Regions from separate parts of the Lysinibacillus sp. FW12 genome, predicted to be linked through region 2. Evidence: riboswitches for the same ligand, from Rfam matches in the RefSeq annotation. Region 2 holds a riboswitch; each other region holds the start of a gene.

Region 1 (10,421 bases), 1.5 Mb from region 2:
ATTTTCATGATTTCAAATTTGACAAAGGGCTCCTTCACTTCCAATGGTTCTGGAACAATTTTCTTAAGTTTTTCCATATCCGTTTTATAGACGATATTTAAATATTCACGGTTATAAAAGCGATAAGGTCCAATGGGATAAGCACCTGCATCCAACGGTGTTGTGAATTGTCTCATTACTTCATCTTTTCTCATGAAAAACCACCATTCTTTCAACTTTGTCTTCTTACAATAACTACTTTAATGCGGATTTTACATTGCGTCTAATACATAATAAGATATAAATATATTTATTTAGATAAATGAATTAGGGGGCTTAAGCGAAATGGAACTTTTACAATTGAAGTATTTTCAAACAGTAGCAAATACAGAGCATATTTCGAAGGCGGCTCAACAGTTAAATATTGCACAGCCATCCTTAAGTTTGACTATAAAACGTCTGGAGGATGAACTAGGCACAAAATTATTTCATAGAAAAGGAAGAAATATTGAATTAAGTGCTGCAGGACAGATTATGCTCAAGCATGTTAATAAGGTATTTATCGAACTAGAAAATGCAAAAATGGATATTCAATCACTTGATGAAATCAATGCTCGTACAGTTAAAATAGCCATATCAAATACCCGATTTCTCGTTGGACTAATTAGTCAATATATTAATGATTTTCCTCATGCCAAAATTCAACAGGGAATTGAGACAAGGGATGATATACGTATAAATTTAAAGAGAGGGGATATTGATCTGGGCATAGCAGGCCCTCCAATCATTGATGAAGAAATTGAAACCTGTGTGCTTGTGGCAGAGGATGTAGTACTTGTGTTGCCTTCTAATCACCCATTGGCTGGTCAGTCAGAGGTTGCTCTAGCTAAGTTTGCAAATGAATCCTTTATTTCCTTAGCCAACAATGCAGAATATAGTCGTTTTACAACGTCACTTTGTGAAAGAGCGGGATTTATGCCTATCAAAAACTATGAAGTAGATTCAACCCTTCTGGCAGAAATTATCCAGCTGGAACAGGGTGTAGCCTTGTTGCCCATATCGGTTTGTAGAAAGTTTAATTTACATTTTGTAAAAATAGCTAATATGAATCCAACGTATACAGTAGGTCTGTCCTGGGTAAAAAATTCCATTTCGTCAGCTGCCGTTCAACAGTTACGGGACTTTATTATTACTTACTTTAACGAAAATAATGAGCACTACAAAATTTAATACCTTTGAAACGGGTTCCTGAAATGCTCGAAAAAACATAAAAATTCCCTAAAATTTTGTTGGAAAATATTTTAACTTGTTCATTGCCTCAACTTAGCGTAGTATTATAACGAATCAAAACTAAGTAAGTTAGTAAGATTCACTTTCACAATAAAACCAGGCGTTCTTCTTAGAAGAGCACCTGGTTTTTTGTTAGTTGCACAATAAGCGACTTGGGATTATATTCTATTATTTAGCAGGCAAATACCCGCGGAGTAAGGTGAAATACCCGCGGAGCAAGGTGAAATACTCGCGAAGCAAGGGTAAATACCCGCGGAGCAAGGCTGAATACCCGCGGAGTAAGGTGAAATACTCGCGAAGCAAGGCGAAATACCCGCGGAGTAAGGTGAAATACCCGCGAAGCAAGGCGAAATACCCGCGGAGCAAGGCTGAATACCCGAGGAGTAAGGTGAAATAACCGCGAAGCAGGATGAATACCCGAGGAGCAAGATGGAATATCCGCTATCGGCGTTATTCAGTAATACACAAAATCAGCTACAATAAGCAGATTTCTTCTAAGATTAATCGGAAAATCTATGTACGTATAGAAGTTAAAGAAAAAACTTGTTGCAAATATTAATTTTTTATTTTAATCTTTTAATATTGTGTCAAAAAAATAATATTTTTTCTTCTTATCAAGAGAGATGGAGGGACTGGCCCGATGAAATCTCGGCAGCGGAACTTAGTCATTAAGTTACTGTGCCAAATCCAGCAAGAAATGACTTGATAGATAAGAGGTGTATTTTCAATATAAGGCCTCTTCTTGTTCATTCAAGATGAGGCCTTTTTTTATGGAAAAAGGCTGATTTTAATTTTTTTGGAGGTAAAACAGTGAAGAAAGAGAATCCATGGGCGCTGATCCCATTTGTTGTTTTTATGATATTATTTATTGGTTCTGGGGTTATTACAGGTGATTTTTATGCCTTTCCTGTCATTGTTGCTATCACCATTGCAGGTGCTGTGGCTCTAGCCATGAATCGAAAAGAATCGTTTACGAAAAAAGTTGATATTTTTTGTCAAGGTGCAGGGAATTTAAATGTCATGATGATGGTTATTATTTTTCTCTTGGCTGGGGCCTTTTCAGAGGTTGCAAAAGGTATGGGGGCAGTAGATTCCACTGTTAACTTTGCTTTATCGGTCGTTCCGCAAAACTTACTGGTTGTGGGCTTGTTCATCATTGCCTGTTTTATTTCCCTCTCAATGGGTACATCCGTGGGAACGATTGTTGCATTAGCTCCAATAGGCGTTGGAATAAGTGATCTTACAGACCTTTCTATTGCTTTAGTGATGGCGGCTGTTGTTGGTGGCTCAATGTTTGGTGATAATTTATCCTTTATTTCAGATACAACCATTACTGCCGTACGTTCACAAGGCGCACAAATGAAGGATAAGTTTAAGGTTAATTTTTGGATTGTATTGCCAGCAGCGATTGTAACGAGCATTATTTTAGCAATCATTTCAATGGGTGAAACAGCACAAGTGGCGCATGTAAGCTATAGTTGGGTTAAAATTGTACCATATGTTTTAGTGATCATTTTAGCGTTATCTGGGATGAATGTTTTCCTTGTGCTGGCACTAGGGATTGTCCTTGCTGGTGCTGTTGGCTTAGTAGATGGTAGCTATCACTTGATGAGCCTTCTGCAAACGATTGGAGAAGGCATGTCCGGTATGTATGAAATCGCCTTTCTTGCCATATTAATAGCTGGAATGGTAGAGGTTATTAAGTTTAACGGAGGCATTGACTTTTTGCTGCACCTTGCGACAAGTAGAATTAAATCGAAAAAGGGTGCTGAATTCGGCATTGCTAGCCTTGTGGGTTTAACGAATTTATCTACTGCTAATAATACAATTGCGATATTAATTGCTGGGCCACTTGCCAAAAATATTGCTGAACAATATGACATTGAGCCAAGAAAATCCGCAAGTATTTTAGATATTTTCTCCTGTACAGTCCAAGGGCTTCTGCCGTATGGGGCTCAATTCCTTGCTGCCGCAAGCGTGGCCAAAATATCACCAGTAAGTATGCTGCAATACTCGATCTATCCCATTCTTATTGGTATTTGCGGAATGATAGCTATTTCTATCGGATACCCTTCAAAAAAGAAAGCCTAAAGCTCAAATAAGACCAGCAAAGCAAAATTTTAGCTTAGCTGGTCTTTTTCATCTCTTAAAGTAATGGTTTAGATTTAGAAGGATTACTTTCTTGCCTGTATTAGTGTAAACCAGTTGTTTCCGTTTAATGTTCCAGAAACGTTGTATACTGGCTGATAGAAACCTTTTGTGTCATACATATACGTTAGCTCGATTAATTCAATTTCAAGCTGATCGTCTTTTTTTAGAACCAGCTCTTCTTCTGTAACGAGTGCATTATACTTTATTTGAGGAAATTCTCCATTCTTTATTTGCTCATATACTTCAGCAGGGGACAAGATATCTACTTCCCGTGTAAATTGATTTCTTTGAACATTATAGGCTAATGAATATGCACGTCCATCTTGTGTAAGATCAAGAACTACATCCCCATACCAATAGTCGACATTTAAATCGGGACGATCTGGAAGATTCCATTCAAATTCCCCGTTTTCCAGTACAGAAAACTCTGCTTCTTGAGGGAGGATAGAAAGTTCGTCCATCAATGCCTTCGCCTTATCAATCAAGTTTTCCTGACCAGTCGATGTCGCTTGCTGCGAATAATTATTCGCTGTTAACGACCAATTCCCCATTGAACTTATAAATAATGTATATTGCATACCTGCTTTGTCTTGCAATAAAATTTCTCGGTCGTCTTTATAATTCTTTGCACTCAACTCCGATAACCCTAATTTATCTTGCAACAATGTTTCAACTTCTTCATTATGAATAATTTTTTTATAAACGGGCGCAACAGTAGGGTTTGAGTCTAATTGCAATGAAGTAGATACATGAACACCTGACATATTGGATTTTGTATAAGCGTTTATTGGCAGATGTCCAAATTCTTGTTGAGCATATACCAATGACATCCCAATAAAAATCAATCCCATGATAAGAGGGATAGCCAAAGTTCCAACAAGACTTTTTATTTTTACTTTTTTGTGATGAACAATAGAAGCCCCTAGTCTGTATAATTGGTATCCGATAACCCCACCAAGTGAGTTGTTGAATAAGTCATCAAGCTCGAAAATCCCTGCTCCTGTAAGTGTTTGGTATGTTTCAATTGAAAGTGTAGCACATACGACTACAAGGAAAAGCATCTTAAAAGCTTTAAATTTAGAGAAAAGTAAGGGTAAGAAAATCCCAAGCGGCACAAACATTAATATATTAAAAATACAATTTTGAAGATCACGTAACGAGTATTTTTTCCAGGCATCGATATAACCACTGAATGGTTGAAGATTCATCTCTAGGAAATGAGAAGAACCACGTCCAATAATCGTTAGCTCACATACAAATACGATATACCCAATGAAGAGTGCGCCAAGCATCATTTTAGTAATACTTAGTTTTTTTCGTTCGGATGGTTGTTTTTTATAATAAACGAAATAATAGAGGGCAATAAGCAAAAACTCAATGCCAATAATAATGATGACGGGCAACATTAAAATTCGAATATTAATAATAATTTCTGTTACTCCCAAGATAAAACGCTCCCAACTAATTGATTCTGTTCATGGTCCACACACATAAAACATGTGTTGACTGTCGACCTTCATTATTGTAAATGGCAATTATTAATAATTATTGAGAATATTTATGAAGATTTCTTAAGATTTTTTCATCATATATGGGGAGAGGGGAGAGGGGAGAGGGGAGAGGGGTAATCGAACACCTATTTTATAGAAACGTCAAATGAGTGTTTTTATTTTAATAGTGACATTTATATTAATAAAGGTTTAATGAAATCATAGTATTCAAATAATATTTTCCTAGGCCATTATGTATATTTATCAATGATTTATAAGGCTTCAGTTGTAGTGTCTTGTCAGTCCATATAATCAAAAAGAGTATAAACAATTGTCAGAAAATATCAATATACCCTATAATAAAATAAAAACTGAGATAAGAGGTGAACTTATGGGGAAACCAGTAGATTACAATCTATTTCCGGGTTATCAAAAAACACATAATTCCAGACTTGATGAACTAAAAGAAGAATTTATCGAGGAACAAGAAAAAGCAAAAATAGATGGACATATATTAGAGTTTGAAAAAACTTCATCTGAAGAATTGTCTCAATAAGCATCTTTAAAAGAGATGCTTTTTTCTTTGCTTCAACAGGTGAAGAAATAATTTAGGGTCACCGGGCTTTAAAGTGACCCTAAGTAACAAATGGGGAGGCTGTGACGGTCAACTAGCGTCACAACCAAATAAGTGCGTGCGATACACTCCCTATTAATTTGTGTAAAAAAAGGCTACTTATACAAAAAAATGTCCCTTTTATGTTGTGAATTTTTAGTCAATCACTTTAATTAGACAAGATCAAAGGTTTTAACCAAATTGGTTTCCAAGACCAAATTTAAAAAAATTTACGTTTGGACTAGACAAATATAATTTTTTGTTATATAGTTAAGTTAATAAAATCGTGCGTAAACAAACAATGAATTCACATATTACAAAGAGTATTCGTTTTTTGATTAATACTTTTTGTAGTATGTGTTTTTTTTTAAAGTATTATGATTTTATTTAATAAGTTTAAAATGGAGGTCATTGATTATGACACAAGGTACAGTAAAATGGTTTAATGCAGAAAAAGGTTTTGGCTTCATCGAAGTAGAAGGCGGACAAGACGTATTCGCTCACTTCTCAGCAATCCAAGGTGAAGGTTTCAAATCACTTGAAGAAGGCCAAAAAGTTGAATTCACAGTAGAAGAAGGCCAACGCGGACCTCAAGCTGCTAACATCGTAAAACTTTAATTCTTAAATGAATGAAGAAAGAAAACCACTTGTTATAGAGTGGTTTTCTTTTTTATTTCAGAGAAATTTGTTCAGAAATTGTTTAGTAAGATGTGTTAAATTTTAAATGTCATCGTAATTCAAGCCCGTTGCCTTAATTGGCAATGGGTTTTCTTATTTTATTTATATATATAGCTTTCATTTTTTAGCATAATTACATGAAGAACAGATAAACTAAAAAGAAAATTGAGCAAAGGGGGATCGTTTGGATGGACGAGGCAGCTTGGCAAATAATTGCTAAACTAAAACAGGAAACTTACGAAGTAGATGATGTTAAATTTAAAATGACTTCTACTGAAGAAGGAGATGTGACGGTTATTTACTTTTCTTCTTTAGTGGAAAAGATGACCATTCAAACGATGGTTTATATCCCTTTAGCCAATAATATTAAACAAATACATCAAATTTCTGAATATGTGGATTCAAAGAAAATTAGTGAAGCTGTCAAAAAATTAAATGCGGGGCAAACGCTTTTATATTTTCATGAAACGAACGGATTGGTAAGTGTTGATACTTATAGTGCACCGACCAGGGCAATTGCCAACACAGAAACAGAATCAACTGTTATTGGCCCACAGGATGCCTTTACTGAATCGTTAGAAACGAATATTTCTTTACTGCGTAGGCGCATTCAAAGCCCTATGCTAAAAAATGAAAACCGTATCATTGGTTCCGAGGCAAATATAAAAATTTCTATTATGTATATGGAAAACATAGTCAATGAGAAAAATTTAGAGAATTTAAGAAATCGAATCGATCAAATTGATTATCCTTTAATTACTGATGTCTCAGTCTTGAAACAACTAATTGAAGACAATCCTTTTTCACCATTTCCACAATATTACATGACCGTAAGACCCGATAGTGTTTGTCGCTATTTAATTGACGGCAGAATTATTGTTTTTCTAGACAATAGCCAAACTGCGATTGTTTGTCCAACATCATTTTTTGAGATGTTTGTGTCGGTTGAGGATTATTATAACCGATGGACGACGGCTTCATTATTAAGAATGTTACGCTTTTTTGGCTTTTTCCTTACAATCATGATTACGCCGATGTATATATCAGCCTTAACTTTTCATCCGGAAATTTTACCATATGAATTATTGTTAAATCTTCAGGAATCGAGGAGTAAAGTTCCATTTCCGCCTCTTATAGAAGTGTTGTTTATTGAACTGATCGTTGAAGTTTTACGAGAAGCGGGTTCTCGAATGCCGACAAAGGTAGGGCAAACAATCGGTATCGTTGGCGGTATAGTTATTGGAACAGCTGCAGTGCAAGCTGGTCTTTTAAGTAATATTCTTATTGTATTAGTAGCTACATCAGCGTTACTATCCTTTCTTCCCCCTATATTTTTAATGAGTAATGCAAGTCGATTTGTACGATATATTTTTATCTTATCTGCCGGACTGTTTGGCTTGTTTGGACAAATGCTCGCCCTTGCATGGCTAATCCATCATTTACTAAGCTTAAAATCTTTAGGCACTAATTTCATGACACCTGCTATACCACGTAAACCAACTGATTTATTCGATAGTATTATTCGAGCTCCAATAGACTATATAAGGGACAAGAAAGGTATTTCAGGAACAAAGAAAAATTGAGCAAAACAAAGACCAGGCTCTCTAAAAAAGGAGCTACTGGTCTTTTTTGAATTAATAGGCATATGGATTTTCTCTGTGAAGTTGCCAATACAGTTGAACAAGTTGTGTTTCATACTTAAAATGTTGTTCGTAAAAATACATATGTTTCTCTGGATCAATATGTTCATAGTATTTCGCTAACGTACCATATAAACTTACTTTTTGAAGCAATTGTGCTAACCGTGGATCCATTTCATTCCGCCCTTCTTTGTGCTCTAGACTTAACATATGTAAACCCATGAAGTATTTCTGGGCCTGTTAGAAAAAAGAAAGGGAACGGTACTCGATTTAAATTTGAAAGGTTGTAATATGACAACGTTAGGTTCTAGGAATTTTAGATAACTTTATTACATTAAAAATAAAGCCTATCAGTCCGCAAATAAAGAAAACATAGGCTACGAGAATGGACATAGCTTCTAAGTTGTTTGTAAAGATTCGATATCCTCCTAAAGTAAGTAAAGCCAAACTAGTAACCGAGCCAAGCAATGATTTATTCTTGCCAGACAAAAAAACACCCCCAAAATAATGATATATAATATGTTAACATGGATTATTATTTAAGTTAACATATAGGTTTTTTTATGAAACTTAATCAGGTGTATCGAAGCCCTTACTCAAATGGTTTAACTAATTTGTTTCCGCCTTTTTTAAAAATATCTGATAGGCTTCATATTGTTCCTTCAGTTGTAAATGGGCTTCCTCACGTTTTTCTGAGGTTCTCGCTTCTATGTAGGCATTCAAGCATTGAAGATATTCGTTCTTTATATTGAAATCCTCCAAAATATTGTTCTTTAATAGAGGGCTCCATCTGTAGAACGCCACCAGTATGATTAGCAACATCCGCAAATGCATCATATAGTAGCTCAAATAGTTGTGCTCGTTGTTCTCGAGTATACTGTTCACCTGTTTCCCTGAAATAATAAAATACGTTCAATTGGCTTTTGTATGATATATAGTTGTCCATAAAGTAGTGATCGATAACTTTTTATTAGCTGATGTTGGTGGTAAAGCATAATCCCAATCACCATCACTACTACCAAAAATCCTCCTATATATAATATGGCACTCCTATAATTTATTTGCATCCTTAAAAGGTAAATATACTTTGGCAGGGAGGCAGTACTATAATTGAAGGATAACGATCCAAATATCAGTCATATTGCCTTCCATAAAGAATTCATTTTTTCAGTAATTTATTCGTGAAGTATAGGTAAATATTAGGGATTAGATGTAACTGATTTTTAGACAAATAAAACTAAGATCTTAAGGGTCACTCAGATAAAAGTAACCCTTAGCACCAAAATAGGAGTGTTAGGCTAAAAGCTAAACTATATTTACCTTTCTAATGGAGTTCTGGTTGTGATTGTACCAGTATGAATTGGGGTTAGGGTTAACGAATCTTAAGTTACTTTATACTGACCGGTGTCTCTTAGGTGACAGTTTTAAGGTAAAGATTGATCTATCCATGAGGATTAAAGTGTTTTAATTATGTTCATGAATTGCCATTATTATCTGAAAATAAATTTAGAAGATTGTTCTATTTGTTAAAGCAATATCATCTGCAACTTTATAGAAATATCTATTTTTTATTGGGAGAATAACTTCTTCTTCAGGAAGAACCTCTAAAGGTGATTCATTGGAATCTATGTCAATAGCGTTTATACGGTGCCGAAATACTCGATTATTTTCACTGTGGCAAATAAATTTTTGTTGGTCCAATTTTTTCATCTTTCCTCACCTCCCTTTTTAATATGTTGTGGACCCCGTAAATTATAGGTATCTGTTACAAGGAAAAAATCCCCAAGAGAATACATCTTATCCTATATAAATATTTTATGAATAAAGATTGGAAGGCGATTGGTAATATGTCTATAAAGAAAATGATTTCAACCTTTTATGAATGTGATTTTTTGTATAGCTTAAATAATTGAAAGTATAATATGAAATTTGAAGAAATATAAGGAGATAGATTTTTTTCTTGTTACTGAACAATACAGAAAGGGGATAAGTCGGAGGTAAATGAATGAATAGGAAAGCCCTATAGCAAGCTATAGGGCTTTTATGATTTTAACTGTTAAAATCTGATGGGAAATTAAAGAATTTCTGTTAATTCTGAGTGCACAAGTCTTTGAGCAGTAATGATAACCCCTGAAGCAGTTCGTCCGTAAACACTATATAATCCTCCTGTTTGGTTAGGAGCAATTTCAACTTCATATTGAGCCGAATTTCCTAAACCTGGTGTTACAAAAGCAGAAGCGTTTGCACCCACGCTAAATGGAGTTGTTGATATAAGGTGTCTTGTACCGTTTAGTCTAAAAACTCGAACTACGCCAGTAAGTTGACCTCCAGTAAGATTGAGAATTTTGACACGAACGCTAGTTGCATTAGCTGGTTGATTTCCTGTATTTTCTATTGGTCCAGTTGTTAATGGCATGTAATTTTCACCCCCTCCAATGTAAAGATCTATAATCTGCAGATTACCTTTTCATAATATGTAATAGGTTGTTACTTTCCTTGGTCGTATTAATCATATTTCTCAAAAAATAAAAAAATTGTAGAGATGAATTAGTAGATATTTTTTCAATAGAAAACTTATAA
Region 2 (10,421 bases):
TTTACTATGTTCCAAACGCATTCACAAGAGAATTTATTGGCTTATTAGAAATGTATAAATGGGCACACATTACAGTCTTTTTAATCATCACCCTATTCGTAGGCTTGCTATTGAGAGCGTATGTGTAACCAAAATTCAACTGTCTTCCATATAATAGTGGTAAGGCAGTTTTTTAGCTTGATTCAGCAATTTTTATTCTGATTGTGAAGCGGTAGTTGTGAAGGTGAGCTTTTCGAGCAAGTTCGAAAAAATTTGGACGTAATTGATAGAGCGTGCAAGGGAGGAAAATAATGTACGAGCAAATGTTAGTTAAGCGAAACAAAGAACGAATTGATTCTCTACAAAATCTGATACAAACAGAAAATTCATGGTTTGCTCAAAATATAAAATTACTTACATTCGCTGAAGTTAACCTAGCAGCCTTGCAAAAAATATTGTATCAAATAGTGAGGAGGCTATTAAAAGAACAGCAGCAACGCCATTTACAAATTGTCCAATCAGAACAATACCAATCAGTGCAGGAGAATGTATTAACATTGTTAGCGGAGTATGACGATGTGTTGCGTGAGGCCATACCACAGTCAATCTATATACTTGTTTGGCAAATTTCCTCGCTAGAAAAGCTAGCAAATCGTATAGAAGTAGTGGATGATGTGCTTGATATTATAGAATGGTACTTCCACCACCAAAATAATGAACAAGTTGCTATTTCAGAGGAAGAGGATTTGGATCATGAGGTCATGATTGATCTATATAAAGAGGCGGTTGAAGAACAGGACGCGGATGCACAGTATCAACTAGGTGAATATTACAATGCTAGGGAAGGTAATCATTTTCAGATCGAAAAATCATTGAAATGGTTTGAGTTAGCTGCGACTCAAGGGAATGCCGATGCACAATATATGTTAGGTAATTTTTACTTTGAAGGAATTGGAGTAGAAGAAAGTCATTCGATGGCCTTTTTATACTATGAAAAGGCGTCAATGCAGGGACATGCGGATGCTGCCAATAATTTAGCGGATATGTACTTTAATGGTGAAGGAGTAACGAAAGATTATACATTAGCAAAAAAATGGTTTGACTATGCTGCTAAAAAGAATGTACCAGAGGCCATGTTTACGCTAGGGATTATATATGAGCAGGGGTTAGGCGTGACTGTAGATATGGAGGCAGCATTCAATGCCTATAAACAATCTGCAGAGGCCGGTTATGTAGAAGCACAATATCTTCTTGGTGGAATTTATTTAGAGGGACGCCTAGGCCAAACGAAGGAGGTAAACCGCGCACTATTTTGGTATGAACGAGCTGCAGAACAATATCATGTAGATGCTTTTTATGATTTGGGGTATATATGGAGTAATGGGCTTGCAGGTATACGAAATATTGAAAAAGGCATTCATTGGTTTAAACAGGCTGCCCTTCAAGGGGATGCAGAGGCCAAGTTACAGCTAGGGCATATGTACAATAAAGGTGAAGGGATAGCTAGAAATCTGAAAGAGGCCATCAAGTGGTATGGACTTGCAGCAGATGCAGGCATTAAAGAAGCTTCGGAAATATTACAGGAACTTAAAAGTTTGTAAATTTTGTGTTAAAAAATATAGTGTCTTTGAATTATTTATACATCTGATTAACATGAAACTTTTGGTATATGAATAAACCTTTTAGTAAGTATATAGTTTTAGTTGTTATAAGGGTAAAAATTATTAATATAGTGAAATTTATAGGGTGCCAGAAGAAATTTTAAAAAAATAAGCATAATAATCAAGAAATCGGGTAAAAAAAGCTACCAATTAATAGTGTGGTAGCTTTTTAATTGTTTTTTAAAGTGAATTTACTGTAGGGACTTTTTATACATTTTATGTAAAATATTGGGTGGTTAAAAATTGACAGCAAATTATAAAATGATTAAGGTATATGAGTGATTTTGAAAAGGTACATATGCAAAAATCTACTGTTTGTCATTCATAGTGTTTGAAAGGGAAGTTTTTTTCAATAAACTTGGAAAAATGTATATGGTTATGCCAAGACGTTATGGATAGGTATTTTTTCATTAATCTATCAATATGTTAAAAGGTATTTGATGTTTCTCGGCCTGCTGAAAGTAAACAGAATGAAAGAGGGAAGTTGTGTGATTTTTCAAAAACAGAGAAAGACGAAGGTATTGGATCTACAGCAATACACAGTGAAAATGGATTTGTCTAATCGCCAATCAATGGCGAAGCAAATTGAAATGCTGAACTTAACGGAGCAAGACTTACAATATTTAAAGGCTTTCCAGCCATATGTTATGGACAATGTAGATCACATCGTAAACCGCTTTTATAACATGATAGGAACAGAGCATCATTTGGTAGATATTATTAGTCAACATAGTTCTGTAGAAAAGCTTAAAGTAACGTTACGGAAGCATATTATCGAAATGTTTAATGGAATAATTGATGAGGAGTTCTATCTAAGGCGTGTAAAAATTGCGAAGGTACATGTCCACATTGGACTAAGAACACAATGGTATATTTGCGCATTCCAAGATTTATCTATTTCATTTATTGATTTAGTTGAAAAAAATATAGAGTATCCTTATGATCAGTTCAATACAATAAGAGCTATATCGAAAATTTGTAACTTTGAGCAACAGCTCGTCTTAGAAGCTTTTGAAAATACTGTTGAAGAAATGAAAGAAAGCATGGAGCATGAGAGAGTCGCAATTGAACAACAAATTGTACGTTCTTCTGAAGAGCTTGCCACAATCTCTCAGGAAACCAATCATTCTTTTTGCTGTCTCAGCAAGCAGTCTGATGAGATTAAAAAATTGGCCAAAAAATCGCTTGATGTATCGACTTTAGCTGAAAATGAAGCACTTGCAGGACGGGAACGTTTAAAAAATCAATCACAAAATATGCATAATATTATTCATTCACTTTATGATATTGAAGAAAATATAGAACAATTATCAGGTATGTCTAGAGAAATGGAGACAATCATGAGTGTTGTTACTACTATTGCGAATCAAACTAATCTGTTAGCTTTGAATGCAGCTATTGAAGCGGCTCGAGCTGGAGAGGCGGGAAAAGGATTTAGTGTAGTAGCAGACGAAGTTCGAAAGTTATCTATTCAAACAAAAGAATCGGTAACAGCGGTTGCTTTGTTATTGAAAAAAACAAGCGAACGGACTGAGAAACTAGAGTATTCTTTGACGAATATTCAAGGAGAAGTAGCGTCTGGTGAGGAAAATATGTTGCAAACAGAAGGCCAGTTTACGAGTATACTAGATGCCATGACTGAAGCAAAAGAACAAAATGATTGCATGGCAACAAAAATACAAGCAATCGTAGGTATATTAGGTGAGTTAGGGACATCATTTACAGAAGTAACGAATTCGGCAGAAAAATTAGCGACCTTTGCGCAAAATTTAAAAGTATAGACGGTTAGTATTTACTACAATGTATTAGGCGTAATTAACACTATAGTACCTATTAATATATATGTTGGCTAGAGCTATCTCCTAAAGGGATAGCTCTATTTTTGCTAAATTTGTAAAGGGTTGAATGCAATTTTCAATGAAAATAGGTTTATACTGTAGAAAGAACTAATAATAGGGGCGGTTTATATGAAAACAGTTGTTGTATTAGGTGGCGGAATTACAGGATTATGCACAATGCATTACTTACAACGTCAAGTGAAGGAGAATAATCTAGATGTTCGTCTAGTACTTGTAGAGAAAAATACATATCTAGGTGGTAAGTTACATTCGGCATATGAAGAAGGATTTATTATGGAAACAGGTGCTGATTCTATTGTCGCTCGCCATAAAGGTGTTATGGAGCTAGTGCAGGAGCTTGATTTTGAAGATAATCTAGTTTATAACGAAACCGGCATTTCTTATATTTACACAAATAATGAACTACATGCTATTCCAGCTGATTCTACATTTGGTATTCCAATGAGCTTGGCATCCTTAGAGGAAAGCACATTAATATCAGAGCAAGGAAAGCAGGAAGCATTAAAGGATTTGACATTACCAAACAAAGGCTTTACAAAGGAAAGTTCAATTGGCGAGTTCTTAACCTACTATTTAGGAGAGGAACTAGTAAAAAACCAAATTGCACCAGTTCTAGCAGGTGTGTATTCAGGTGATTTACATCAGCTTTCAATTGCTTCTACTTTACCGTATTTAATTGATTATAAGAATGATTATGGAAGTATCATTAAAGGTTTTGATGCGAACCGTGAGCAATTTGTTAAAGCTGCCAATAAAAAATTTATATCATTTAAAAATGGTTTAACTTCTTTAATCGATCGACTTGAGCAAACATTAACCAATGTTGAAATTATCAAGGGTGTCGCTACTTTACATGTTCAAAAACAGGAAGACCGCTATACAATTTCATTAGCAAATGGTGAAAATATCGGAGCAGATTATGTTGTGCTTGCACTACCGAATGAAGCTGTTCAAAGCCTCATGAAGGATGAATCATTAAACCGTTATTTTAATCAATTTACTACTGCGTCAGCCATTACCATATACTTAGGCTTCGATGTACCAGACGCGAAATTGCCAGCAGATGGAACGGGCTATATTGTCTCTCATAATTCTAACGTTACTTGTAATGCAGCAACTTGGACAAGTCGTAAATGGAAGCATACATCGAGAGACAATAAATTACTTGTACGACTCTTCTATAAGAGTATTAACCCAGCGTATGAACAACTACGTACCATGACTGATGAAGAATTGGTAACCGTTGCTTTAGAGGATGTTCGAAAGAGCTTGGGAATAGAAGAGGATCCAACCGTAGTAAATGTAACAAAATGGATTGATCAAATGCCTAAATACGACTTAGCTCACAGAGAAGCGTTACAAGGGTTGCTTCAGGAACTGAACAAAAACTATCCAAATTTAGCTATAGCAGGCTGTTCATATTTTGGTGTAGGTATCGGAGCTTGCATTCAAAATGGGAAAAAAATTGGTGAGGAGCTTGCAGAGGAACTATCCAGTTTCTAAGATTTTAAGTTAAAAATTACTTTGTTACGTGAAATACTCTTGACTCATTCGTCAGTAAACGATATGATTCTTTTAATTATTTAAAAAATTCATACTTAATTCTTATCAAGAGAAGCAGAGGGACTGGCCCATTGAAGCTTCAGCAACCAACTTATTGTCAGGTGCTAAATCCAGAAGACCGTTGAGTCGAAGATGAGAAGGAACAACAATGCTGAATCGTTAAAGCCTTCTTTTTTATGAAAGAAGGCTTTTTATTATACAGAGACATAGGAAGAGAGGCTAGTTTTATGGGATTGCTTGAGAAGTTAAACACGCATGTATTGACGGCGGATGGTGCAATAGGCACAGTTCTTTATGGCTATGGATTGGAATATTGCCATGAGGAAATGAATGTGCAGAGACCAGAGTTAATTGAAAAGATTCATAGAGAATATATTGCGGCTGGTGCTGACATCATTCAAACGAATACGTACGGTGCAAATGCCATCAAATTAGCTCGCTATGGATTAGAATCACGCGTTCAACAATTTAATGAAGCAGCTATTACAATTGCTAAGCGAGCAGCTGCAGATGGAGGTCAATTTGTTTTAGGGACAATAGGAGGTATTCGTGGTATCCGAAAAAGTGATGCAACACTAGAGGAAATATTAGCGACTGTAGAGGAACAAGCAAGTGTTTTACTTGCAGGAAATCCAGATGGCCTCTTACTTGAAACCTATTATGATTTTGAAGAATTAACTGCAACATTAAAAATGTTACGTGCAAAAACAATGTTACCAATTATTGCACAAGTATCTATGCATGAGCCTGGTGTTTTACAAAATGGAATGTCTTTAAATAATGCTTTGCATGAGCTAGAAACACTTGGTGCAGATATCGTTGGTGTCAATTGCCGGCTAGGCCCACATCATACAATACAAGCATTTGAAGGCGTAGAACTTCCTGAAAAGGCATTTATGTCAGCTTATCCGAACGCTTCACTTCTTGACTTAGAAGATGGGCGTGTCGTTTATGAATCGGAGGCTGATTATTTTGGTCGAGCAGCAGTAGAACTACGTGATCAAGGGGTACGCTTGATTGGGGGCTGCTGTGGTACGACACCAAAGCATATAGCGGCAGCAAAAAAATATTTAGAGGAGTTATCACCCGTTCATGAAAAGCATGCGAAACCTGAAAAGATTGAGATCGTTCGAGAAGCAGAGCCTCCTAAGTATGAGCCTCTTCATGAAAAAGTAAAACGTGAACGATCTGTCATTGTAGAACTGGATACACCTAGACATTTAGAAATTGATGGATTCCTTGTAGGAGCAAAACAATTGTATGATGCTGGCGCAGATGTAGTCATGATGGCAGACAATTCTCTAGCCTCTCCTCGTATTAGCAATATTGCAATGGGAGCATTGTTGAAGAATACACATGGCGTACGTCCTCTAACACATATTACATGTCGAGATCGTAATTTAATCGGTCTGCAATCACATTTAATGGGATTAAATGCTTTAGGAATTCATGATGTCTTAGCTGTTACGGGTGATCCAACAAAAGTTGGGGACTTCCCAGGTGCGACAAGCGTTTATGATGTATCCTCGATGGAGCTAATCCAATTAATTAAGCAGTTAAATGAAGGGGTCTCTTTCTCTGGTAAACCCCTTCGAAAAAAAGCAAATTTTTCAGTGGCTGCTGCATTTAATCCAAACGTTCGTGTGTTAGACCGTGCTGTGGCACGTTTAGAAAAGAAAATCGAACATGGTGCAGATTATTTTATTTCACAGCCCGTGTATACGAAGGAAAAAATTGTGGAAATTTACGAGGCAACAAAGCATCTACAAGCACCGATATATATTGGGATTATGCCCGTTACGAGTTATAAAAGTGCAGAGTTTTTACACCACGAGGTGCCTGGCATCAAATTATCAGAAGATGCCTTAGCAAGAATGAAGGCTTGTGGTGAAGATAAAGAACGTGCAACAGCTGAGGGTATTGCCATTGCAAGGGAATTAGTAGAGGTGGCTGCGCAATATTTTAATGGTATTTACCTTATTACACCTTTTTTACGCTATGATGTGACACTAGAGTTGATGAAATATATTGAGCAATTGGATGAACAAAAAAAAGGAGTAAGTATACATGGCTAAGCACTTGATTGAAGAGCAATTAGAGAAACGTATTTTAATTCTTGATGGCGCAATGGGAACAATGCTACAAAATGAAAACTTATCGGCAGATGATTTTGGTGGAGAGGAGCTCGATGGGTGTAATGAAAATCTTGTGCTTACTAGACCTGATGTTATAGAGAAAATTCATCTTAAATATTTAGAGGCTGGCGCAGATATCATTTGTACGAATACATTTGGTGGAACTCCTCTTGTGTTAAATGAATACGATCTGGGTGCAAAAGCGGAAGAGATTAATAAACGTGCAGTTGAAATTGCTCGCCAAGCGGTGGATAAATTTACAACATCGGATTGGCCGCGATTTGTAGCTGGAGCTATGGGACCAACAACAAAAACATTATCCGTAACTGGCGGTATTACATTTGATGAGCTCGAGGAAAATTTCTTTATCCAAGCGAAGGCCTTAATTGAGGCAGGAGCAGATGTGCTGTTATTGGAAACAAGTCAGGATATGCTGAATGTTAAAGCCGGCACATTAGGGGTAACACGTGCTTTCGCGGCAACTGGCAAGGAACTTCCCGTTATGATTTCAGGAACAATTGAACCGATGGGTACGACACTCGCAGGACAAACGATTGATGCCTTTTATATATCTATTGAGCATATTAAACCATTATCAGTTGGCTTAAACTGTGCGACAGGACCAGAGTTTATGACGGATCATATTCGTTCATTAGCAGAGCTTTCAACAGGCTATATAAGTTGTTATCCCAATGCTGGCTTACCTGATGAAGAAGGCTGTTACCATGAATCGCCAGAATCTTTATCGCAAAAATTAAAAGGCTTTGCAGAAAAGGGTTGGCTTAATATTGTAGGTGGTTGCTGTGGAACAACTCCAGCACATATTGCAGCTATTCGTGAAGTTTTAAAAGGTGAAAAACCACGACAATTACCAGAAAAAACGCATGGTCATGCGGTATCTGGTATCGAACCATTATTGTATGACGATTCCATGCGTCCATTATTTATTGGAGAAAGAACGAATGTTATCGGCTCCCGAAAATTTAAAAATTTAATCATTGATGGAAAGTTTGAGGAAGCAGCAGAGATTGCACGTGCGCAAGTTAAAAATGGTGCCCATGTTATTGATATTTGTTTAGCAAACCCAGATCGTGATGAATTAGAAGATATGCGTGGCTTTATGCAGGAGGTTGTGAAAAAAGTGAAGGTTCCTCTTGTGATTGACTCAACAGATGAAAAAGTCATCGAGGAGGCGCTAAAATTTTCGCAAGGGAAAGCCATCATTAACTCTATTAATCTGGAAGATGGCGAGGAGCGATTTGATGCCGTATTACCACTTGTGAAAAAATACGGTGCGTCATTAGTTGTTGGTACAATTGATGAAAAAGGTATGGCGGTTGATCGTCATCGTAAGCTTGAAATTGCTGAACGTTCCTATCAACTTTTAACTGAAAAATGGGGTATTGCACCAGAAGATATTATTTTTGACCCATTGATGTTCCCAGTAGGAACTGGAGATGAGCAGTATATTGGATCTGCTCTCGAAACCATTGAAGGGATTCGACTAATCAAAGAAAAAATGCCGCAAACATTAACAGTTCTAGGTGTAAGTAATATCTCGTTTGGCTTACCGCCAGTGGGCCGAGAAGTACTGAATGCTGTGTATCTCTATCATTGTACAATTGCTGGTTTGGATTACGCTATTGTTAATACAGAGAAGCTAGAGCGATATGCTTCCATTCCTGAAGAGGAAATAAAGCTAGCTAATGACTTGCTGTTTAATACAAATGATGAAACCTTAGCCGTATTCACAGACTTCTATCGTGACAAAAAGAAGGAAAAAACGGAAGCCGATATACCAAAAACGGTTGAGGGTCGTTTAGCTTACTATATTCTAGAGGGTACGAAGGAAGGACTAATAGAGGATTTAGATGCAGCCCGTGAAATCTTTGAGACACCTCTTGATATCATTAATGGTCCTTTAATGGAAGGTATGGCTGAGGTAGGTCGATTATTTAATGATAATCAACTCATTGTAGCAGAGGTTTTACAATCAGCGGGTGTGATGAAGGCTGCCGTTGCCCATTTAGAGCAATTCATGGAGAAGAATGAAGAGAGTGCTGGGAAAGGGAAAATGGTACTTGCTACCGTCAAAGGAGATGTTCACGATATTGGGAAGAACCTTGTGGATATTATATTAAGTAATAATGGCTATAAGGTTGTAGATCTAGGCATTAAAGTAACCCCTGCCCAATTAATTGAAGCAATTCGCAAGGAAAAACCAGACTTTATCGGATTATCGGGTTTGTTAGTAAAATCAGCGCAACAGATGGTCATTACTGCTCAAGATTTCAAAGAGGCAGGTATTGATGTACCTATTTTAGTGGGTGGAGCGGCACTTTCTCGACGCTTTACTGAAACAAAAATAGCAGATGAATATGATGGTCCTGTAATTTATTCAAAAGATGCAATGCAAGGCCTAGAGCAGGCCAATCTTTTAATGGGAGAGGGGACGCGTGCCAATTTCTTAGCTGAAATCGCAGAATCTCGCCAAAAACGTTTAGAGGCAGATGAAAAACGAGCTGCTCGACCTGTAAAAGAGGTAACGATAAAACCTGCACGAACAGTCAAAGAAGCAGCTGTATATTTACCAGCAGATTTACGTCGCCATGTAAAAAAAGAATATGCTGTATCACATTTATATCCATATGTTAATATGCGGACATTGCTAGGACATCATTTAGGCTTGAAAGGGCAAGTTCATCAACTGCTTGAAGCGGGAGATTCTAGAGCTACAGAGCTAAAAGAATTAGTAGATGATTATTTGAAAAGTGATTTATTAAAGCCTTCAGGTTTGTATCAATTTTTCCCTGCCCAAGCGGATGGGGATGATGTCGTTGTTTATGATCCTGCTGATAGTAAAACAGAAATTGAACGTTTTACTTTCCCGCGCCAGCAGGTAGAACCATTTTTATGTCTTGCTGACTTCTTAAAAACAGTAGAAAGCGGTGAAATGGACTATATTGCACTCATGGTAGTAACTGCAGGAAAAGGAGTGATGGCTACAGCACGCCAGTTAAAAGAGGACGGTAAATTCCTCGAAAGCCATGCACTACAATCGACTGCACTAGAATTAGCAGAGGGCTTTGCTGAACGTATGCATCAAGAAATTCGTGACCAATGGGGCTTCCCTGACGCGACAGATTTCACGATGAGAGATCGGTTTGCAGCAAAATATCAAGGGCAACGTTTTTCATTCGGTTACCCTGCTTGCCCTAACTTGG
Region 3 (10,421 bases), 1.0 Mb from region 2:
TTACATACTGCCTCAATGCCTTTTAAATAGTTTTCCGGTGGCATAATAACACCGCCACCTGTAATAATGGGCTCTAAGATCATGGCGGCAATGGTATCGCCTAGCTCCCATGTCATCGTTTTGTCTACAGCCTTTACACTCGCTAAATCTAATGGGGCAATAGTATCACTTTCATACTCGCGATATTGATCAGGTGGTGCAACATGGATAAACCCAGGTGATAGTGGCTCATATTTATATTTGCGCTCCGCCTGCCCTGTTGCCGCTAATGCACCGAATGAGTTCCCATGATAAGCACGGTAGCGAGAGACAATTTTATAGCGAGAGCTTTGTCCCTTTTGCTGGTGGTATTGTCGAGCAATTTTAAAAGCTGTTTCATTCGCCTCTGAACCGCTATTAGAGAAGAAAATAACGTAATCTCCACCAAGCATGTCATTTAGCTTTTCGGCTAGTTCGACTGCTGGCAAATGCCCCTGGGATAAGGGAGCATACGCATTTTTCATCATTTGCTCATGTGCAGCATCGGCTAATTCTTTACGTCCATAGCCAACATTGACACACCATAGCCCAGCCATCGCATCAATATATTCCACACCATCTGTATCAATAATTCTGGCACCATCAGATTTCTCCACTACATATGTGGCTTGTGGATTGTACGGTTTCATTGAATGCCATACATATTGCTCATCCTTTGTTAATACATCACTTTTAAGATTTGTCTGCGTCATAGCCAAACACCCCTCCTTATTATTTTCACTGCATTAGCTTTTCGCGTCGTTATTGCTTGGGAAAGCAAAGGAACTTGTTGTATCCTCAGTTTCATCTGGCCAGCGTTCAGAAATGGTTTTTGCTTTTGTAAAGAATCTCGCTTGATCTGGTCCAAACATATGCCCCTCACCAAATTTAGAGCGTTTCCATCCCCCAAAGTTGTGATAGCCAACAGGAATTGGTATTGGTACATTAACCCCTACCATGCCAACTTCTATTTCTTCTTGGAATCTACGTGCTGCTGCTCCACTGCTTGTAAACATGGTTACACCATTACCAAGTTCATGGTCATTTATGAGATCAATCGCTTCTTGTAATGTATCTACACCTACTACAATACGCGCTGGTCCAAAAACCTCTTCTTTAAAGATCGTCATTTCTGGTGTCACATTGTTCAGTAGTGTTGGACCAAGATAAAAACCATTAGACGTTTCGCATACTTTTGGATGTCTACCGTCGATGACAAGATTTGCTCCTTCAGTGACTGCCCCATCGATATAACGTATAATTGTTTCCTTCGATTGTTTAGTAATGACTGGGCCAAAGTCGACATCTTGCTCTGTATATGGCCCTACCTTAAGTTGAGATATTTTATGTTTCAATATTTCTGTAAAACGTTGTTCCGTATCCTTACCTACAACAAGTGCACCTGAAATAGCCATACAGCGCTGAGAGGCTGCACCATATGCGGCTCCTAAAAAGGCATTGGCTGTTTGTTCTAAGTTGGCATCTGGCATAACAATCATGAAATTCTTTCCACCGCCAAATGCTGCAACTCGTTTATTGTGTTTTGTTCCAGTTTGATAGATATATTCAGCAACAGGCGTTGAGCCAACAAATGAAATTGCTTGTATCTCTTTGTTTTCTAATAGTTCATCGACTGCCTCTTTATCTCCATTAACCACTGTCCAAATACCATCTGGAAGTCCTGCCTCTTTCCATAATTGGCTTAAATATAAGGCAGAAATAGGAACGCGCTCAGACGGCTTTAATATAACGGCATTCCCTACAGCAACTGCCATACTTGTAATAGCAAGTGGTACCATAACAGGGAAATTAAATGGTGCAATGGTTGCTACTACGCCGAGTGGCGATTTGGCAGAAAAAGCATTAATATTTCCACCTACATTGACGGAATACTCCCCTTTTAGCATTTGGGGTGCACTGATTGCCATATCAACTGATTCAATACCACGAACAATCTCACCTTTTGCATCTTCCCTTGTTTTACCACTTTCCTGACAAATCATATTGATTAGCTTATCCTGTCTTTCTACTAACAATTGACGGAAACGATGTAGCACTTCTACTCGTTTACCTATTGATGTCTTTTTCCATGCTGGGAAGGCCTCTTTTGCAAGCTGAATAGCATGCTTTACTTCATCTTTTGAAGCAAGAGGTACTCTTGCAATGACCTCACCTGTGGATGGGTTATACACTTCTGTAAATCGACCACTTGTACCGGCTACCTCTTCACCTTTAATAAAATGTGTTAGCGTTTTCATTTCTTGCTGAACTGTCATAATGAGACCACTCCTTCATCGTATTATTGTTCAAAATCAAACTCTTCCTTGCTGAAAATAGAGCTTGATTCATCGGCTTGTTTAACTGTCTTTTTCTTTTGCGTAAGCATATAGAAAATCATCACAACTGCAACGACAACACATGTGAATAAAATTTGCGAGCGCATAGACTCTATAAAGAACATCGCAATTAATAAAGCTGTTGTTGCTAGTATTGTGAAATACGTTAAATAAGGGAATAACCACATTTTCACCTTTAATAGCTCCGGGTTTTCCTGTTCAATCTTCCGTCGCATTTTTAATTGTGAAAAGGCAATGATTAAATAAAGAATGAGCGTTATAGCACTACAAGAACTTAGTAAAAACATAAAAACTTTATCTGGAGAAACATAATTCATAATAACTGCAATATAAGAGAAAAATGTTGCTGCTAAAATGGCATTTACAGGAGCACCTTTTTTATTTAATTTTAAAAATGCTTTTGGGGCCTCCCCTTTCTCCGCTAGAGAAAATACCATTCGTGAAGTTGCATAAAGCGCTGAATTTAAGCATGATAACACGGCTGTTAAAACAACAAAATTCATGATTTGTGCGGCAGCAGGAATCCCAATATAATCGAGAACCGCTACATAAGGACTTGTTAAAATATCTGAAGAATGCCAAGGTAAAAGTGTCACAACAACCGCTATAGAGCCTACATAGAAAATTAAAATACGCCAAGTAATGGAATTGGTTGCTTTCGTTACGGCCGCTAAAGGTTCATCTGATTCTCCAGCAGCGATAGCTACGATCTCTGTTCCCATGAAAGAAAAAATGACGATAACAACACCCATTAACACAGCACCAAAACCATTTGGTAAAAAACCACCCTGCCCAACTAAATTGGTCATACCTACTGCATTAAAGTTTGGTGCAATGCCAAAAATAATAAATGCTCCAAGACCGAGGAACACTACTATACTTGCAACCTTAATAAGAGAGAACCAATACTCAAATTCACCAAAGGCTTTGACAGAAACAACATTTGTTAAAGTAAGTGCTACGGTTAACAACAGACTTAATAGCCATAAAGGAATCCCATCATACCAATACTGAATAATTGCTGCCGCTGCTGTTGCCTCTAATGCAATGGCAATAACCCAGAAAAACCAGTACAGCCAACCAATCATAAAGCCTGCCCATGGACCAATGGCTTCATGTGCATAGTGTGCAAACGACCCACTCGTTGGATTGACAGCCGCCATCTCACCCAGCATACGCATAACTAACACAACGATAATTCCTGCGAATATATACGATAAAATTGCCCCAGGACCAGCTAAATTAATAACCGAGCCACTTCCCATAAACAGTCCTGCACCGATTACTCCGGCAATAGCAATCATCGTCATATGCCGCTTTTTTAACCCTCTTTGTAAATGCGTTTGTTGCTCCATATCTGTCACCTCTTTTATTAGATTACTTGATCGCTTACAAAAATCTTACATGTTTCATAACGTTGAAGTAATAGACAAACTGTAAAATTCTATACATATGTTTTAAACATAATGTAAAATAGACTAAATATTCTTAAAATAAAATAATTGCTATTTTATAAGAAAATACACAACATTAAACAGAATTTATAGAAAATCATTTTAATTTAATCATGTCAAAAGGAGGAGCTAAATTGAGTCCATTTCAACTAAAAGTACTAGATGTTTTGGAAAATAAATATTTTCAAAAGGCAGAGGTTGTAGCAGGTTACGAGGGATTATCAAGGATTGTCAAATGGGTACATGTTCTTGAAATCGTGCAAGTTGATGATTTTTTGGTCGGTGAAGAACTAGTATTAACAACAGGAATTAGTCTACAGCATAGCATTGAGGATTTTGCGGCATTTGTAGAAGCCCTTATTCAAAAAAAATGTGCCGCTCTCTGTATTGAGTATGGCTCCTATATTCAAACAGTTCCTGAAGCAATCATAGCACTTGCTAACTATCATCAGTTTCCCATTATTGTTTTTCATGAGGCAGTTCCTTTTGTTCGTATTACACAGGATTTACATAGCCAAATTATCAATAAGCAATATTTACTCATTTCTTCGCTAGAATCTTACTCACAGGCATTGAACAAAAATGCAGTCTTAGGACAGAACACAGACGATATTTTGCAAAATATGTATAACGAATTAAAGACACAAATCATGTTTGCTATTAAAGAGCGAGAGCCTATCTTTTATCCTAATATAGGACACAAAAAACGGCAGCAATTAGAAACATTGCACAAATCTGCACCACAATTTAAACATGAGCCTATTTTCATCTTTGATGAACATTATGCAGACCTAACACTCTATCGAGAAGATGGGCTATTCTCAGAATTTGAATTATTAATATTAGATCGTACAGCAACGGCATTAGCGCAACTATTAATGCGGGAATTCTATATCGAGGAAAAGAAGAATATAGAGGATGCAACCATTTTAGCAGATTGGATTGATCAAAAACTTTCTAAGGAGGAAATCTTTAAATTTATTGATACACATTACTCAAGCTATCAACAATCTAGTGGAACTATTTTTATTTTAGCCTCTCCCCATACATTGCCGAAAGCACAGGAAGATATCGTCTATAGTAAACTCTATTATCGAAATCTCTTTGAACAGCATGGCTTCATCCCATTTTTATTTGAAAGAAAGAGCTATGTTATTTTTATTTTACTTCATACAAAAGACAGCAAAGCAACTCGTGACATATTAAATAACATCTTTTCTACACTTCCTAAAACTGATTTTTATAAGAAGCAACAGACACAAGGCTTTCAAGTAGCCGTTGGGAAAGTCGTTTGTAACGTAGAGGAAATTCCGAAAAGCTATCAAACAGCCATAGAAACCTTATATATTTGCCGTAAAGTACAAACTTCCTCCTTTTTTTATGATGATCTGCATTTATATCATTTAATTTATAAGCTACAAATGCAGGTGAATTTACAGGAAGTAATTTACGACTATCTTCAGCCAGTGATTGAGTACGATAAAAAATATAATAGTAAGCTACTCGAAACATTACAGGTGTATTTACAAACAAATGGCTCCAAACAACAAACAGCCAATCAGTTGTTTATTGTTCGTCAAACCCTCTATCACCGATTAAAAAAGCTTGAAGGTTTATTAGGTAAAAATTTTATGAAAGGACATAACCGCATCACACTTGAGTTTATGCTATTGGCAAATTCATTAATTGAGGAGAAGGTCTAAAAAAGTAGGCACGCTCAGCAGGTTGTCTTCCCTTTTGAGCGTGCCTCTTCACTACCCTTTCACAACAACATCCTGATATAGTCCAGGTCTACGATCGTCATAAACTGGGATTCTTCCGCGTACTTCATCGACAATAGAAAAGTCTACATCAATGACCGCTACTTCTTCATCTTCAGCACCAATCCAAAGTACTTCACCCCAAGGCTGAATAATCATAGATTGCCCATTAAAGTTTTCTACCTTTTTTGAAATACGATTAACTGCGATGACAAAACATTGGTTCTCAATCGCACGAGCCTGTAGTAGCGTTTTCCAATGATCAATCCTTGGTGTCGGCCACTGTGCTGGTACAAATAATACCTTTGCTCCTTGTAAGGCGTGGGCACGTAACCATTCAGGGAAACGAATATCATAGCAAATGACACCAGCAGCCTCAATATCTCCTAAAGCAAAACGATTCATTTCATCCCCTGCTTCTAAATAAAGATGCTCGTCCATTAAACGGAAAAGATGGGCCTTACTATATTCCCCTACAAGCTCTCCTTGGCAATCAAATGTATACATCGTATTATAAAATTTATCGCCTTTTTTTATTGATACGGAGCCACCTACAATATGTACACCAAGTTCCTTCGCTAAGTGTGCCAAAAAGGCTTTCGTTCGCTCACCATTGACATCTGCTAAGTCAGGCAATTTCTCTAGTGCATAGCCTGTATTCCACATTTCAGGTAGCACAATGATTTCTGCACCTTGTTCTGCCGCTTCTCGAATCTTGTTTTCTGCTCGGGCAAAATTTTCTTCTACTTTGCCAAAGCCAACGTTTAATTGAATACAACCTATTTTCATATCTATTCCTCCTCTAGACAATTAACAGAAAAAGTAATACTATTTGCTTCATATTCTTCAATAATAATTATTATATTCTGAAAAAGGTGATCATGCATGGAATTCTCTAAAAAACTACAGCAACTACCTCCCCAATTTTTTGCGGCACTCGTCCAAAAAGTAAACAGTGCCCTAGAGGAGGGACGTGATGTCATCAATCTCGGGCAAGGTAATCCCGACCAACCGACGCCACCTCACATCATTCAAGCATTACAGGAAGCAGCAGACAATCCTCAAAATCACAAATATTCGCCGTTTCGTGGTATCGCCGAATTACGCCAGGCAGCTGCCAATTTTTACAAACGGGAATATAATGTTGATATAAATCCCGACACGGAGGTAGCAATTCTTGGCGGAACAAAAATAGGTCTTGTTGAGCTACCTCTAGCCGTATTAAACCCTGGTGATACCATGCTATTACCGGACCCAGGCTATCCAGACTACTTATCAGGTGTAGTATTAGGTGATGTAAATTTTGAGGTTATGCCACTTTTTGCTGAAAATAATTTCTTACCTGATTATCATGCATTACCTAATGAAGTGAAAGAAAAAGCCAAGCTACTTTATTTAAATTACCCGAATAACCCTACAGGTGGTACAGCAACACTGGCATTTTTCGAAGAGACTGTTCGCTTTGCCAAGGAACATAATATTATCGTATCACATGATTTTGCTTATGGGGCAATAGGATTTGATGGCAATAAACCTATTAGCTTCCTACAGGCAGAGGGTGCAAAAGACATTGGTATTGAAATGTATACACTATCGAAAACCTTTAATATGGCTGGCTGGCGTATAGGCTTCGCCGTTGGTAACGCCGATATTATTGCGGCTATTAATCTCGTTCAAGATCATTTGTTTTGTAGTCAATTCCCTGCAATTCAGCAAGCAGCAGCAGTGGCACTAACAGCTTCTCAAGAATGTGCAGATGAACTAAGGGCTACTTATGAACGTCGTCGAAATGTATTAATTGAAGAAGCTCAAAGAATTGGCTGGCAAGTTACGGCTCCGAAGGGCTCCTTTTTTGCTTGGCTTCCTGTACCTGTAGGCTACACTAGTGAACAATTTGCTGATTTATTGCTAGAAAAAGCTGATATTGCAGTAGCCGCAGGCAATGGCTTCGGTCAATATGGCGAAGGGTATATACGTGTTGGCTTACTTGTCAGCGAGGAACGCTTACGTGAAGCCATTCACAGAATTGAACAATTACAATTATTTACCGCTTAATACTACTATGTCCTGTAGCATACATTCTCTACAGGGCATGCTATTTTTCGATTTTTCTTGGTAGCTCTAAACCTTGCTCTAGCGGATAAAATTGTATATGGCCTGTTTCTTCATCCAATCTACGAATATGCTGAACGCCTTGAATCTCAGCCAGTACAATGTCCGCTGTAATAACGGGATTTCTACCTTTCAGAAAGTGTCCACCTGATACTACACCCCATTGATCACTCATCGAACCATGGAAATGTGTTTCATATCCTCCATCTCGTTTACAGACAACACCAGATCCTTGAATAAATTCGAGTGGTCCCTCTTTTTCAATGACTTCACTAAAACGGACTTTAATGTGCGATGTTTCATCAGGTACTAAATAAACAAAGCTACTTTTTTGGAAGCTCCCAATACAACTTACAATTGTAGCAGACTCTATTTGATTCTCCTCACAGAGCGCCTCAATTCCTTCCATGATGTCTGTCCCCATTAGAATACGAGCACTAATAACCTTGCCAAATGAACCAATTCCATAATTTACTCTTACAGACATTGTTCTCCCTCTTTCATAACAAAAAATTATAATAATATAAAAAATTTTAAAAATATTTATTGACTTACTATACCCCATAAATTATATTAGTTCTATCGGAATTACAAAAAAATATTATAAATCTCTTATCAAGAGTAGCTGAGGGACTGGCCCTATGAAGCTCGGCAACCTCCTTTTTAAAAGGAAGGTGCTAAATCCTGCAAACGAATTTCGTTTGATAGATAAGAGAGGACGTCTTTTTCATGAGCCTCTCTTAGTTTGTAAGAGAGTTTTTTTATTTTCAAAAAACCGATAAAAACATTTTGGAGGTCATTTTCATGAAAAAGAAAAATAAATTTTTAGTAGGTTTAGCAAGTCTTACATTAGTAGCAGCTCTAGCAGGCTGTGGCTCTAAAGAAGATAGTAAAGGTCAAGCTGAGGCAATCGATGAAAATAAAATCGTCGTTGGTGTCACTTCTGGTCCACACGAGCAAATTGCAGAAGTAGCAGCTAAAGTAGCAAAAGAAAAAGGCTTAGAAGTTGAGCTAAAGTCGTTTTCTGATTATGTTTTACCAAATACATCGTTAGCTGAAGGCGATCTCGATGCAAACAGCTACCAACATGAGCCTTTCTTGGACACATTTAATAAAGATCACGATACAGATTTAGTACCAGTAGGCAAAACTATTTTAAATCCAATGGGTATTTACTCTGAAAAATATAAATCATTTGATGATATTCCTGATGGTGCCACATTTGGCTTACCGAACGACCCAACAAATGGGGCCCGTGCCCTCTTTGTTTTACAAGAAGCTGGCTATATTAAGCTAAAGGATGGTGCAGACTTAACAGCCTCTATCCGTGACGTTGAAGAAAATAAAAAGAATTTACAGTTCATTGAACTAGAGGCGGCTCAAATTCCTAAACAGCTTAGTGAAGTAGATGTAGCAGCCATTAATACAAACTTCGCACTAGAAGCCGGCATTAATCCTAAAGAAGACTCTATTCTATTAGAATCTACTGACTCACCATACGTGAATTACATTGTAGTACGTGCTGAAAATGAAAACGACCCAACCATTAAAAAGTTTGTTGAGGCTTACCAATCTGAGGAAGTACGTCAATTCATTGAAGAAGAATTCAAAGGTTCTGTGATTCCTAGCTGGTAATATGCTTCTATTAGCAGAAGAATCTGCCGTATTCCTCATGAGAAAACGAGCAGATTCTCACTTTTAGAAGGACGAGAAAGGAGCAATATCGTATGATTCAATTACAAAATATATCGAAAGAATTTAAGACGAAAAAAGGGATCATTAAAGCTGTGGATGGAATCAATCTTCATGTGAAAAAGGGACAAATTCATGGGGTTATCGGCTATAGTGGTGCTGGTAAAAGTACACTTATTCGATGTGTCAATTTACTGGAACGTCCTACTTCGGGAAAAGTACTGATAGACAATGTGGACATTACAGCCCTTTCGCTAAATGAATTACGTCAAACACGACAAAAAATAGGAATGATTTTCCAACATTTTAATCTATTAAAAACTGCAACAGTTTACAACAATATTGCCGTGCCTTTAAAACTACTAGGCTATAACGACAAGGAAGTAAAAAACCGTGTAGCAAAATACGCCGAAATTGTAGGATTAACAGAGAAACTGGATAGCTATCCTAATCAACTTTCTGGTGGGCAAAAGCAACGAGTTGCTATTGCACGTGCCTTAGCACAAGAGCCAGAGATTTTACTTAGTGACGAGGCAACAAGTGCACTCGATCCTGAAACGACCGAGGCCATCCTTGAATTGTTGTTAAAAATTAACCGCGAGTTAGGCATTACGATCCTACTCATCACACATGAAATGAATGTCATTCAGAAAATATGTGATGAGGTATCTGTTCTCGAATCAGGTAAGGTCGTGGAGTTTGGTACTGCTATTGAGCTTTTTGCAAAACCGAAGCACCTTACTACTAGAAAGTTTTTAAATACAATTTCTCAGCGTAATTTATCCCCTTCACTCATTGAGCAGTTAAACGTTTCAGGAAGTGTCATTCGTTTAACATTCCTTGGTGAAAGTACGGGTAAGCCATTACTAGCAGAAGTCACGAAGGTGTACGATGTGCAACCGAATATTTTAACAGCTAATATTATTGAATTAAAAAACGGCATTGTTGGGAACATCGTGGTGCATTTACATGGAGAAACCCATATCGTCCAAAAGGCCCTAACCTATTTTACAGAAAATGGTGTTGCG

Evidence for each region. Region 2 has a riboswitch for S-adenosylmethionine ahead of SJW71_RS03435 (bifunctional homocysteine S-methyltransferase/methylenetetrahydrofolate reductase). Riboswitches for the same ligand answer to the same signal wherever they lie in the genome.
Region 1: another riboswitch for S-adenosylmethionine. It lies ahead of SJW71_RS10950 (Na+/H+ antiporter NhaC family protein); the one in region 2 lies ahead of SJW71_RS03435 (bifunctional homocysteine S-methyltransferase/methylenetetrahydrofolate reductase).
Region 3: another riboswitch for S-adenosylmethionine. It lies ahead of SJW71_RS21810 (MetQ/NlpA family ABC transporter substrate-binding protein); the one in region 2 lies ahead of SJW71_RS03435 (bifunctional homocysteine S-methyltransferase/methylenetetrahydrofolate reductase).

What each region holds. Positions count from the first base shown of each region.
Region 1 covers NZ_CP139094.1:2,152,936-2,163,356, forward strand. Annotated here, with positions in the region: gene SJW71_RS10940 (acetoacetate decarboxylase) at 1-194, opposite strand, end outside; gene SJW71_RS10945 (LysR family transcriptional regulator) at 325-1,209, shown strand; SAM riboswitch class I at 1,878-1,985, shown strand; gene SJW71_RS10950 (Na+/H+ antiporter NhaC family protein) at 2,125-3,360, shown strand; gene SJW71_RS10955 (VanZ family protein) at 3,444-4,865, opposite strand; gene SJW71_RS10960 (hypothetical protein) at 5,302-5,466, shown strand; gene SJW71_RS10965 (cold-shock protein) at 5,941-6,141, shown strand; gene SJW71_RS10970 (spore germination protein) at 6,390-7,784, shown strand; gene SJW71_RS10975 (hypothetical protein) at 7,836-8,015, opposite strand; gene SJW71_RS10980 (hypothetical protein) at 8,524-8,787, opposite strand; gene SJW71_RS10985 (hypothetical protein) at 9,348-9,551, opposite strand; gene SJW71_RS10990 (ATPase) at 9,916-10,257, opposite strand.
Region 2 covers NZ_CP139094.1:655,165-665,585, forward strand. Annotated here, with positions in the region: gene SJW71_RS03415 (YdcF family protein) at 1-128, shown strand, start outside; gene SJW71_RS03420 (SEL1-like repeat protein) at 291-1,580, shown strand; gene SJW71_RS03425 (protoglobin domain-containing protein) at 2,129-3,421, shown strand; gene SJW71_RS03430 (protoporphyrinogen oxidase) at 3,608-5,002, shown strand; SAM riboswitch class I at 5,102-5,201, shown strand; gene SJW71_RS03435 (bifunctional homocysteine S-methyltransferase/methylenetetrahydrofolate reductase) at 5,290-7,137, shown strand; gene metH (methionine synthase) at 7,130-10,421, shown strand, end outside.
Region 3 covers NZ_CP139094.1:4,250,003-4,260,423, forward strand. Annotated here, with positions in the region: gene SJW71_RS21775 (aspartate aminotransferase family protein) at 1-731, opposite strand, end outside; gene SJW71_RS21780 (CoA-acylating methylmalonate-semialdehyde dehydrogenase) at 765-2,294, opposite strand; gene SJW71_RS21785 (amino acid permease) at 2,318-3,730, opposite strand; gene SJW71_RS21790 (PucR family transcriptional regulator) at 3,964-5,532, shown strand; gene SJW71_RS21795 (carbon-nitrogen family hydrolase) at 5,584-6,378, opposite strand; gene SJW71_RS21800 (pyridoxal phosphate-dependent aminotransferase) at 6,475-7,644, shown strand; gene SJW71_RS21805 (PPC domain-containing DNA-binding protein) at 7,685-8,188, opposite strand; SAM riboswitch class I at 8,311-8,416, shown strand; gene SJW71_RS21810 (MetQ/NlpA family ABC transporter substrate-binding protein) at 8,506-9,336, shown strand; gene SJW71_RS21815 (methionine ABC transporter ATP-binding protein) at 9,429-10,421, shown strand, end outside.